Regions from separate parts of the Nocardiopsis codii genome, predicted to be linked through region 2. Evidence: riboswitches for the same ligand, from Rfam matches in the RefSeq annotation. Region 2 holds a riboswitch; the other holds the start of a gene.
What was found. Region 2 has a riboswitch for cobalamin ahead of Q8791_RS02830 (nitrite reductase). Riboswitches for the same ligand answer to the same signal wherever they lie in the genome.
Positions count from the first base shown of each region.

Region 1: it holds a riboswitch for cobalamin, as region 2 does, so the genes downstream of both, Q8791_RS18560 (ribonucleoside-diphosphate reductase subunit alpha) here and Q8791_RS02830 (nitrite reductase) in region 2, are expected to answer to the same signal.

Region 1 is NZ_JAUZMY010000018.1:75,918-81,649, reverse strand. It holds gene Q8791_RS18560 (ribonucleoside-diphosphate reductase subunit alpha) at 1-2,425, opposite strand, end outside; cobalamin riboswitch at 2,583-2,773, opposite strand; gene Q8791_RS18555 (hypothetical protein) at 3,256-3,828, opposite strand; gene Q8791_RS18550 (NYN domain-containing protein) at 3,854-5,521, opposite strand; gene Q8791_RS18545 (sigma-70 family RNA polymerase sigma factor) at 5,719-5,732, opposite strand, start outside.
Region 2 is NZ_JAUZMY010000002.1:209,934-215,665, forward strand. It holds gene Q8791_RS02810 (hypothetical protein) at 1-120, opposite strand, end outside; gene Q8791_RS02815 (sensor histidine kinase) at 284-1,657, opposite strand; gene Q8791_RS02820 (response regulator transcription factor) at 1,654-2,319, opposite strand; gene Q8791_RS02825 (PepSY domain-containing protein) at 2,481-3,203, shown strand; cobalamin riboswitch at 3,424-3,626, shown strand; gene Q8791_RS02830 (nitrite reductase) at 3,681-4,622, shown strand; gene Q8791_RS02835 (precorrin-8X methylmutase) at 4,619-5,284, shown strand; gene Q8791_RS02840 (precorrin-2 C(20)-methyltransferase) at 5,281-5,732, shown strand, end outside.

The DNA.
Region 1 (5,732 bases), on a different contig from region 2:
CGGGAGCCGCCGCCGGGGCGCTGCTCGCGACCGGGGTCGCCGCGACCGCGTTCAGGCGGCCGTCGGTGCCCTTGAGCGTGCTCTTCTCCACGTGCGTGGCGCTCTGCGAACGCAGGTAGTAGGTGGTCTTGAGACCGGAGCGCCAGGCGCGGCGGTACAGGGTGTCGAGCTTCCTGCCGCTCGGGGCCGCCATGTACAGGTTCAGGGACTGGGCCTGGTCGATCCACTTCTGGCGGCGCGAGCCCGCGTCCACCAGCCACTCGGGGTCGACCTCGAACGCGGTCGCGTACAGGGCCTTGAGGTCGTCCGGGACGCGGTCGATGGCGCCGAGGCTGCCGTCGTGCATCTTCAGGGCCGAGACCATGTCGTCGTCCCACAGGCCGCGCGCCTTGAGGTCCCGGATCAGGTACGGGTTGACGACGGTGAAGTCGCCGGACATGTTCGACTTGACGTACAGGTTGCGGTAGAGCGGCTCGATCGACTGGCCGACACCGGTGATGTTGGCGATGGTCGCGGTGGGCGCGATCGCCATCACGTTGGAGTTGCGCATCCCGGTCGACTTCACGCGCTCGCGCAGGGAGTCCCAGTCCAGGGTCTCGCCGCGGTCCATGTCGAGGTCGCCGCCGCGCGAGTCCGCGAGGAGCCGCAGCGAGTCGATCGGCAGGACGCCCCGGCTCCACAGCGAACCCTCGAAGGACTCGTAGGAGCCGCGCTCTGCGGCCAGCTCCATGGAGGCCTCGATGGCGTAGTAGCTGATGAGCTCCATGCTCTCGTCCGCGAACGTCACAGCGCCCTCGGAGGCGAAGGGGGTGCGCAGCTTGAACAGGGCGTCCTGGAAGCCCATGAGGCCGAGCCCGACGGGGCGGTGGCGCAGGTTCGCGCGGCGCGCCTCGGGGATCGTGTAGAAGTTCACGTCGATGACGTTGTCGAGCATGCGCACGGCGGTGCGGACGGTCCGGCGCAGGCGCTCGGCGTCCAGGCCGTCGGGGCCGACGTGCTGGGCCAGGTTGACCGAGCCCAGGTTGCAGACGGCGACCTCGTCGGCGCTGGTGTTCAGCGTGATCTCGGTGCACAGGTTGGAGGAGTGCACGACGCCGACGTGCTGCTGCGGCGAACGCAGGTTGGACGGGTCCTTGAAGGTGATCCAGGGGTGGCCCGTCTCGAACAGCATGGTCAGCATGCGCCGCCACAGGTCGACCGCGGGGAGCTTCTTGGCGACCTTGATCCGGCCCGCCTCGGCGGCGGCCTCGTACTTCTCGTAGGCCTCGGCGAAGTCGGTGCCGTACTTGTCGTGCAGGTCGGGGACCTCGTCCGGCGAGAACAGGGTCCAGCTGCCGCCCTGCTCCACACGCTGCATGAACAGGTCGGGAACCCAGTTCGCGGTGTTCATGTCGTGCGTGCGGCGGCGGTCGTCACCGGTGTTCTTGCGGAGGTCGAGGAACTCCTCGATGTCGATGTGCCAGGTCTCCAGGTAGGCGCACACGGCGCCCTTGCGCTTGCCGCCCTGGTTGACCGCGACGGCCGTGTCGTTGGCGATCTTCAGGAACGGGACGACGCCCTGGCTCTTGCCGTTGGTGCCGCGGATGTGCGAGCCGAGGCCGCGCACCGGGGTCCAGTCGTTGCCGAGCCCGCCGGAGTACTTGGACAGCATCGCGTTGTTGCTGATGCCGTGGAAGATGGCCTGGAGGTCGTCGCCGACGGTGGTGAGGAAGCAGGAGGACAGCTGCGCGCGCACCGTGCCGGCGTTGAACAGGGTGGGCGTGGAGGCCATGAAGTCGAACGAGGACAGCAGCTCGTAGAACTCGATGGCACGGGCCTCGCGGTCGTCCTCGTTGAGGGCCAGACCCATGGCGACGCGCATGAAGAACGCCTGCGGCAGCTCGTAGCGGACCTCGTCGCTGTGCAGGAAGTAGCGGTCGTAGAGGGTCTGGATGCCGAGGAAGGTGAACTGCTCGTCCCGCTCGGGGTACAGGGCGGCGCCGAGCCGGTCCAGGTCGAACCCGGCGAGCGCGGGGTCCAGCTGGCCCAGGTCGATGCCGCGGCGGACGTAGGCGGCCAGGTAGGCGGCGTAGCGCTCGCCCATCTCGGACTGCCCGGCGGCGTCGGGGGCGCCGCTGATGAAGGTGAGGGCCTCACGGCGCAGCTTGTCCAGCAGCAGGCGGGCGGCCACGAACGAGTAGTCGGGGTCCACCTCCACGAAGCTGCGGGCGGCCATGACCAGGGCGAGCTCGACCTCGGAGTCGGGGATGCCGGGGTAGAAGCCGCGGCGGGCCTCGGTGAGGACCTTCTCCGCCGAAACACCGGTGAGCCTGGCACAGGCCTCGGTCACGACGTGCTCGATCCGGTCGATGGCGGCGGGGGGCGCGCCCTCGTTGGTCGGCTCGGGCCGAACGGATACGGGCACGGCCTCGACGTCAAGGGTCATACAGCGGCTCCAACCTCGGTAGAAGAGTCCCGGCGGGGAGGGGACACGATAAGCAAGGTGCGCGGCACGCACCGGTGGACCGACGCACCGGGTGCGTGCGGTCGTCTGACCGGTGGGTCGCGGCGGCTCACCCTCGAAGCCCCGTCGTCGGCGCACGCTCGCGTGCGCACCGGCGGCAGGTCTTCGGGCTCGTGGGCGACCTACGCACCGTCGCTTCCCAGGGCCTTCGGGGGTCCCCGGTGCCTGTGACGGCTTCGTTCCCACATACCGCTGCGGGGCAGCCCCGGCTTCACACCGGGTTCCCTCTTGCCTCACCCCGAGGGGTGAACCACCAGCGGGACAGATACTACATCTAGGGGGCCCCGCGTTGGAACACCGCAAGATGATGGCGTGTCACCGATTTCTCGGATTCTTCGACGATCGTCGAACACACGCGCGGGCCGTGGTATGCGGGGGCCGCGAGCGCCCGGTTCAGGGGGATTGCGCGCCTCGTCGGGGCAGCTGGGAGGCGACCGGACACAGCCTAGATCGTCGCCGGGGCTCCCCGGGACCGCGCGGGTCCTCCGACGGGCCTCCGAACGTCCGGAATCCCGTCTCCGAAGCGGTTCGGACCGTACCGGACGACTCGGCGCCGCAGACCACACCGCCGTATCGGCGGCGGTCGGTGACGGGCCGGGGCGCCCGGACGGTGATCTGTCCGGGTGCCGCTCCGGGCGTGTCGGAGGGACGCCCGCACGTAGGAAAGCTCACTCCGCGGACGCCGACGCGGGCGTCCCCGGCCCGAACCTCCGGTGGGGGTGGCCCGGGCCGCCGCCGTACGGCGGCGGAGGTCACTCCTCGTCGAGTCTGCTGTCCAGCTGGTCCTCCGCCAGACCGAGGTCGGTGCGGATGCGGAACCTGATGCGCAGGAGCTCCACCAACAGGTCGCGGACGTAGGGCGAGGACTCCTGGTCGAGGAAGCGGCGCGCACCGACCGTCGCCCACCGTTCCGCGCCCTCCAGGTCGTCGTGCGCGTACAGTGCCTCGGCGACGTGGATGAAGGTCTGGAGTCCGGGCGGTTCCTCGCCCTCCAGGCGTGTGAGGTGGACGTAGGCCTGGTCGACCTCGTCCAGTTGCAGGAGCGCGCCGGCGCTGAGCGCCCGGGCGTCGATCACCGTGGCGCCGCCGTCGTCGATCGCCCGCTGGTAGGCCGCGCAGGCGCGCTCGAACTCCTGGGCGATCTCCCACTGCTCGCCCGCGCGCACGAACAGCTCGGCGCGCGAGACCTCGCTCCCGGCGTCGACCCGGTTGGCCAGGTCCAGCAGTTGGGCGGCGACCCGTCCGTGCTCACCGGACCGGACAGCGTGGAATTCCCAACGGTCGAGTTCAGCCGTCGTCACGTGGGTCAAGCGCATCGCCCCCATCCCCTACTCGCACTCCCGCGCCCCGTCAGGACCTGGCCCGCTCCAGGGCCTGCCAGAAGCCCTGGCGCAGCCCGTCGCGGACCTCGTCGCGCAACAGGTGGTCGATCGGCAGCGAGGAACCCTGGAGCAGACGCGCCTCCAGATCGGAGGGCATCCTGGGCCTGCGGGCGAGTACGGCCTCCACCCACAGAGCGGGCGCCTCGCGAGCGATCGACTCCGCGAAGTCGTTCCCTTCCTTGTGCGCAACATGCACCGCTTCGTCAACGGTATGCGCGGCGGGGCGTGTCTGCTGGGGATATCCAGGACTGGGACGGGATTCCTGGTAGCCGCCGGGACTGAACCGGTCGGCTGGTTCGGGACCAGTACGTGGCTGCCCCCCGTAGGGGGAGGCTGCCCCACCGCGGTGAGCGGTGTCAGTTTCCGTACTGGTCCCATAGGTAGGGTTTGCGTCGGCCGCTCCCCCGTATCCGGAACTGTCCCCCCCGCCGTAGCGCGGATCCTGACGTGGGTCCTGGGGTGGCGCGTTTCTCGGCGGTGGCGCGTGGCCGGGTTGGCCGTCCGGGGCGAACGAGCGCTGCGCCCCGGTGCCGGAGGCGAAGGACTGCTGGGGTCCCGTGCCGTTGAAGGACGGCTGCGGACCGGTCATCGGCTGCCCCTGGCCGGGCACCGACCTGCCCGGAAGGCCGTAGCCCCCCTGGTCGGCCCCCCGCATCGACGGGTGGCCCTCGGTGACGGGGTAGCCCTGCTGCCCGTTCTGTGCGGGGTGCCCCCCGGTCATCGGGCCGCCGGGGTAGGAGCCGTTGCCTCCCACGCCGGGCGGGGTCTGCCCACCGGACGGGAACCCGTTGGCGTCGATGCCGCCGGGCTGCTGGCCGCTGTCACCGCCCGGCCCGGCGAGGTGGTCGCCGCCGCGCTGCTGGGCGAGGGACCTGCGCATGGCGCGCAACTGGTCCATGGCGCTGCCCTGGGGAACGGGCTGGCCGCCGGTTCCCGCGAACATCGCCTCCAGGCCCCCGCTGGGGGAGCCCGCCGGGTCGACCCTGCTGCCGCCGGACTGCGCCGCGACGGGCTGCCTCGGGGTCTCGGGCGCCGACCGGGCGCGGCCGTTGGCGAACGGAGTGGTGGTCTTGGCCGCGGTCTCCTGGGGGGAGCCGCCGCTGGAGAGCAGGTTGACGTGCGGGCGCAGATGGCCCGCCCCGATCTCGATGAGGTCGTCGCACTCCCGGCGCAGGGCGCGGGAGATGGTCCAGTTGCCCTCGACGGAGATGTGCACGACGGTGACGCGCACGCCCATGTCCTGGACGTCGGCGACGACGGACGCCATGTCCTCGTCACCGCTGACCAGGACGGCGTCGCACAGGACGCCGGTACGGGCCAGCGTGGTGATGTCGCGCTGGACGTAGCTCTCCACGCCCTCGCGTCGACCGGGCCGTATCCTCGCGGCTCGGAACTTGATGCCGGGGATGTCGGCGATGCCGTCCTGTTCCTGGGAGCGCCGGTCGTCGGCGACGGCCTCGTACCAGTAGCAACGCAGCAGCGGAAGACCGGTGCGGTCCCGCGCCACCTCGTTGAGGAACTGGACGAGTCCGGAGTAGTCCCAGGAGACGGAGTCCCGGTTGCGGGTTCCGTGCACGGCCATCGCGCCGTCCGCGAGAAGGTATCCCGCGTCAACGAACAACGCGCAGCGGTCCACGTGACACCGCCCCCTTCCCTTTTGACTCTGGGGCCATATCCATGACCGGGGCACAGCCTAGCCAAGTCTGTCTCGTTTTGCGTGCCCTCCGTGAATACGCAAAGTCATGAGGTCACTACGCACAGGCGACCCCCCGGGGCGGATGGGGCTTCCCAGCCCCTCGGGCCAGGTTCGGAGCGCGGCGCGAATACCGGACTTCAGGTACGCATCG
Region 2 (5,732 bases):
CCACTCGTACAGGGCGAGGGCCCTGGCCGGGTCTCCCCCGGTCAGCGCCAGGTAGGGCGCGAGGCGCGGTGCGGGGATCAGGTTCAGGACTGCGTCGGTGTCTGCTTCGACGGAGGACATTGGCCGATGCTACTGTCCGGGGGAACGCCCCAGTGCCGCCTCTGCTGACATGCGCCTGGGGCTTTTTCGTTCCCGGCGCGGACGGCCGCTCCCCCGCTGCTCGGAGCCTCTTGCGGGGCCTCCCCCTCGCGCCCCGGCCGCGGCTCGGCGCTCCTCCGGCCGCTCAGGCCGTGGCCCGGGGCAGGGTGATCGCGACGCGGGTGCCGGAGGGCCCGCTGTCGATCGCCACCCGGCCGCCCTGGGCCTCGACCAGGGAGCTCACGACCGCCAGCCCCAGGCCGGAGATGCGTCCCGCGCCCTCGGAGCGCGAGGTGACGAACGGCTCGAACACGTGCGGCAGCAGCCGCGGGTCGATGCCCGGCCCGTCGTCGGACACGGTGAGGACGAGGGAGTCGCCCTCACCGTGGGCGGTGACGGTGGCGCGTGTGCCCTCCGGGTTGTGGTCGACGACGTTCGCGACCAGGTTGGCCAGGCACTGCTCCAGGCGCGACTGGTCGCCGAGCAGGACGTCCGGCGGCGGGTCCTCCAGGGTGGCCGCGTCCGCGTAGGGCAGGGCGTCCAGGCGCGCGCGCACGGCGTGGAACAGGTCGGGCAGGAACACGGCCTCCACGCGGACGTCGATCTCGTCGCCGCCCCGGGCGACGGCCATGAGGTCCTCCAGGACCCGGCGCAGGCGGTCGAGTTCGGCGCGCACGACCGCGGCGTCGGCCGTCCCCAGCAGCTCCAGGTGCCCCTCGGCGACGGCGAGGGGGGTGCGCACCTCGTGGGAGATCGCGGCCAGGTAGCGGCGCCGGTTGGTGTCGGCCTGCTCGATGCGCACCAGCATCTGGTTGATCTCGGTGGCGAGTTCGGCGATCTCGTCGCGGGTGGAGGGCACCGGTACGCGGGTGTCCAGGTCCGCGGGGGAGATGGCCTTGGCCGCTTCGGAGACCTCCCGGACGGGCGACAGGGTCCGCCGCACCACCAGCCACAGCACGATGCCGCCCCCGACGACGCCGACGGATCCGGCGAGCGCGGAGAGCAGCAGGACCGTGGCGGCCGTGTCCCGGGTGGAGTCGAGCGGGGCGACGACGGTGACGACGGCGATGGCGTCCCCGGCGTCGTCGAGGACCGCGGTGTCGAGCACCCGGACCGGTCCGGCGTCGGTGTCGAGGGTGCGGATCGTCCCCGGCTCCGGGTCGGGGGCGTCGCCGCCGCGCATCAGCCCGGCGACGCGCGTGGGTCCCCCCGTGCTCTGGAGCCGCGTGCCGTCGGCGGTCACCAGCGTCACGTGTCGGGCGCCGCTGGGGCGCACGGCGAGTGCCTGCCGCGCGGCGCGCTCCGCCTCGGGGCCCGAGAGGACCCCGTCGAGTCCGGCCGCGGCGGGGACCTGTTCGGCGAGGGCGTCTCCGACCAGAGCCGACTCCTCCCGGAGGAGGCGGTCGATGTCGTTCAGGCCCGACACCCGCACGAGTTCGTAGGTGAGGAGGGCGACGCCGCCGATGACGAGGGCCATGACGAGCAGCGACCGCAGGACGACGCGTCCGGTGAGGCTCACCGGGCACCGCCCGCGAGCCGGTAGCCCGCTCCGCGAACCGTCTCGATGCGTCCTGGGCCGAGCTTGCGGCGCAGCTGGCTGACGTAGACCTCGACCACGTTGGAGGCCCCGTCGAAGTTGTATCCCCAGACCCGGTCCAGCAGCTGGGGCTGGGAGAACACCTGTGCGGGGTGGCGGATGAGCACTTCCAGGAGGCCGAACTCGCGGGCCGACAGGTTGACGGTGCGGCCCTCGACCGAGGCGGTGCGGGCTCCGAGGTCGAGCACGACGCCGCCGGCCGCCAGGACGTCGCCGCGCTCCTGGCCGCCGGTGCGCAGGCGTGCCCGCACCCGGGCCAGGAGTTCGCTCACGCTGAAGGGCTTGACCATGTAGTCGTCGGCCCCGGCGTCGAGGTTGGCCACCCGGTCGCTGACGGCGTCCTTGGCGGTGAGCACGATCACCGGCACCGAGGGGCGGCGCTGCCGCAGCCGGCGCAGCACCTCCTCGCCGGGGATGCCGGGCAGTCCGAGGTCCAGGACGACGAGGTCGACGTCGGGCGACAGGGCCATCGTCAGCCCGTCGATCCCGTCCCCGGCCGCGAGCACCTGGTACCCGGCCGTCTCCAGTCCGCGCCGCACGAAGGAGACGATGCCCTCCTCGTCCTCCACCACCAGAATCGCCAACGCCGTGTCCTCTCCGCCCCGTGGTCCCCCCTTACCTTGGCAGGGACCGCTGAACCGTTCCTGAGCGCCACATGAAGACGTTCTTCAGGTGGCTTTCAGGCCGCCATCATCTCGCCGTCGGATGCTGGAGGCAGTAGACACCTTCGAGCAAGGGAACACCGATGCAGCGCACGACCGTCATCATCCTCTCCTCCGCCGCGGCCGCCGGGCTGCTGGCCGTCGGCACGATCGGCTACCTGGTGGTGGACGACCCCGAGCAGCAGGTCGACTCGATCCAGCTCACCGGCGTGACCACCGGTTCCGCCCCCGGGGCGAACGGGGCGAGCGCGTCCGAGAAGAACCCGACCTCGACGCAGTCGGTCGACGGTCTGGAGCAGCTCGTGGGCGAGCTGCGCGCCGACGGGGACGGCGACGACACGGACGACTGGTCGGTGTCCGGTGTCGAGGTCGACTTCGGCCCCGAGGAGTGGCTGCTCACGGCGCCGGAGCTGGAGGACTTCGACGGGAACGGCACCGTCGAGCCGCTCCTGGACGAACTGCGCGGGCTGGAGGGCACCGAGGTGACGCTCGGCGTGCGCTACGAGGCCGACGACGACCGCGACGACGCCGACGTGTACACCGTCAACGGGCTGGCCTTCCGGGACACCGACAGCGGCCCGGCGCCCTGGCAGAACACCGGCGGGCAGACGGAGGCCGACCGCGACACGGTGTCCGCGAACGCCGCCGAGGCGGTCGGCGAGGGCGCCCGCACCGTCGAGGTCGAGCGCCAGGACGAGGACGGCTGGGACGGCTGGGACGCCGAGGTGCTCGACGCCGACGGCCAGGAGTACGAGGTGATCCTGGACGTGGCCGGTGAGGTCGTCGACGTGCGCGCCGAGGACTGACGGCCGGGGACCCCGTGCGGCTGCTCCGCGGACCGTCCCCGCCACCCGCACGGTCGGGGCCCCGTCCTCCTGGGAGGGCGGGGCTCCTTTCCCGTCGTCCGGTGCCGGAGCCCCGGGGGCGCGGCCGGTCGCACGACCCGGTACCGGTCGGATCAGGGGGCCGCCGCAGGGGGTCGGCACGTCGGGGCGAAGTCCCCCCGCAGCAGGCCGGAGAGGGTCGGGTACCCTCGTCGGGCCAGTCGAACTCCACTTCGTGGGGCAGGGAACCCGGTGGGACTCCGGGACTGACGCGCAGCGGTGAGGATGACGGGCGGGCACGTCCGGGGAGCGTTCCCCGGGACAGCCACTGGGGCAACGCCCCGGGAAGGCGCTCCGCACCGGTCGACTCCGAGTCCGAAGACCTGCTGGCACCGGCGGTCACGGTCCGCCGGGTCACCCGCGGGCTCCGCGCACGAGTCCCCGACCAGAAGGACGCCCATGTCCCCCGCCGGTTCTCCCCCTTCCACGCGCCGCACGCGTCGCGACCGCTGCCCCGGCGTGCTGAGACCCTGGCCCGCCGAGGACGGCCTGCTGGTCCGGCTCCGGCTCATCGGCGGCCGGATCGGCGCCTCCTCGCTGCTCGCCCTCGCCGCGGTGGCCGACCGGTACGGCACCGGTCGTATCCACGTCACCGGCCGCGCGAACCTGCAACTGCGCGCCCTGCCGGGGGACGCGGGACGCCTGGGGCCCGAGGTGGTCCGGGCCCTGGCGGAGACCGGGCTGCTGCCCTCCCCCAGCCACGAACTCGTGCGCAACGTGATGGTCTCCCCGGGCACGGGCACGGGCGCGGTCCCGGCGGACCCCGGCGGGACCGTGCCGGGCGGGGGCCGGGCCGACCTGCGCCCCGTCGCCTCGGAGCTGGACACGATGCTGTGCTCCGTCCCGCGCCGCGCCGACCTGCCCGGGCGTTTCCTGTTCGTCCTGGACGACGGGCGCGGCGACCTGATCGACCACCCCTGTGACCTGGGGATCGTCGCCCTGGACCGGAGCGTCGCCCAGCTGAGGTTCGGGGAGCACTGGGGTCCGCTCGTGCCGATCGACGAGGCGCCCGCCGCGCTCCTGCGCCTGGCGGACGGGTTCCTGGAGCGCAGCGGGGAGGGGCCCGCCGCGCCGTGGCACGTCGCCGAGCTCCCGGCCCCGCTGACCGGACCGGAGGTACCGGACCGGCGGCTTCCGTCCCCCGCCCCGCCGCTGCCGTACGGTCCGCTGCCCGGGGGCGCGCGGCACGTGCGTGTGCCCGACGAGGGCCTGGACCGCCCGGCCGCCGAGGCGCTCGCCGAGGAGGCGCTCGCCGCCGAGCCCGGCGAACTCTTCGTCACGCCCTGGCGCGGCGTTCTCGTCCCGGGAAGCCCCGCTTCCCGAACGGGGGAGGCGCGGTGACCGCCCCCCGACGGCCGAACCGGCACTACGACTACATCGACGACGGGCCCGCGATCTACACGGACTCCTTCGCCCTCATCCGGGAGGAGGCCGAGCTCGGGCACCTGCCCGCCGACGCGGAGCGGCTCGCCGTGCGGATGATCCACGGCACCGGCCAGGTCGACCTCGCCGAGGACCTGGTGGTCCACCCCGGCCTGGTGTCCGCGGCGCGCTCCGCCCTGCGGGCCGGGGCCCCGATCCTGTGCGACGCGCGCATGGTGGCCAGCGGCGTGACCGCGAGCCGCCTTCCGTGCGGCAACGAGGTGCTCTGCTTCCTGGGCGACGAACGCGTCCCCGGCCTCGCCGCCGCGTGGGGCACCACGCGCAGCGCCGCCGCGGTGTCCCTGTGGGAACCGCTCCTGGAGGGCGCCGTGGTCGCCGTCGGCAACGCGCCCACCGCCCTCTTCCACCTGATGGAGATGGTGGCGGACGGGGCGCCGCGCCCTGCCGCGATCGTCGGCTGCCCCGTCGGTTTCGTGGGGGCCGCCGAGTCCAAGCAGGCGCTGACGGAGTTCGGGGAGCGGTTCGGCGCCGACATCCCCTACGTGACCGCCCGCGGCCGCCGCGGCGGCTCCGCGATGACCTGTTCCGCTCTCAACGCACTCGCCAAGGAGGAGGAGTGACCGGACGTTTCCACGGCGTGGGTGTCGGCCCCGGCGACCCCGAGCTGATCACCCTCAAGGCCGCCCGGCTCATCGCCGCGGCCGACGTCGTCGCCTACCACGCCGGAGTCGGCAAGGCCTCCAACGCCCGCCGCATCGCCGCGTCGCTGATCCCGGGTTCCGCGGTCGAGGAACAGCTCACCTACCCGGTCACCACCGGCACGACCGACCATCCGGGCGGGTACACGGGGGTGCTGGCCGACTTCTACGAGGAGTCCGCCGCCCGGCTGGCCGCGCACCTGGACGCCGGCCGCGACGTCGTGCTCCTCTCCGAGGGCGACCCGCTGTTCTACGGCTCGTACATGTACATGCACGACCGGTTGTCCGAGCGGTACGGGACGGAGATCGTGCCCGGGGTCCCGGCGTTCGCCGCGGCCACGGCGGTGGCGGCGGCCCCGCTGGCCCGGCA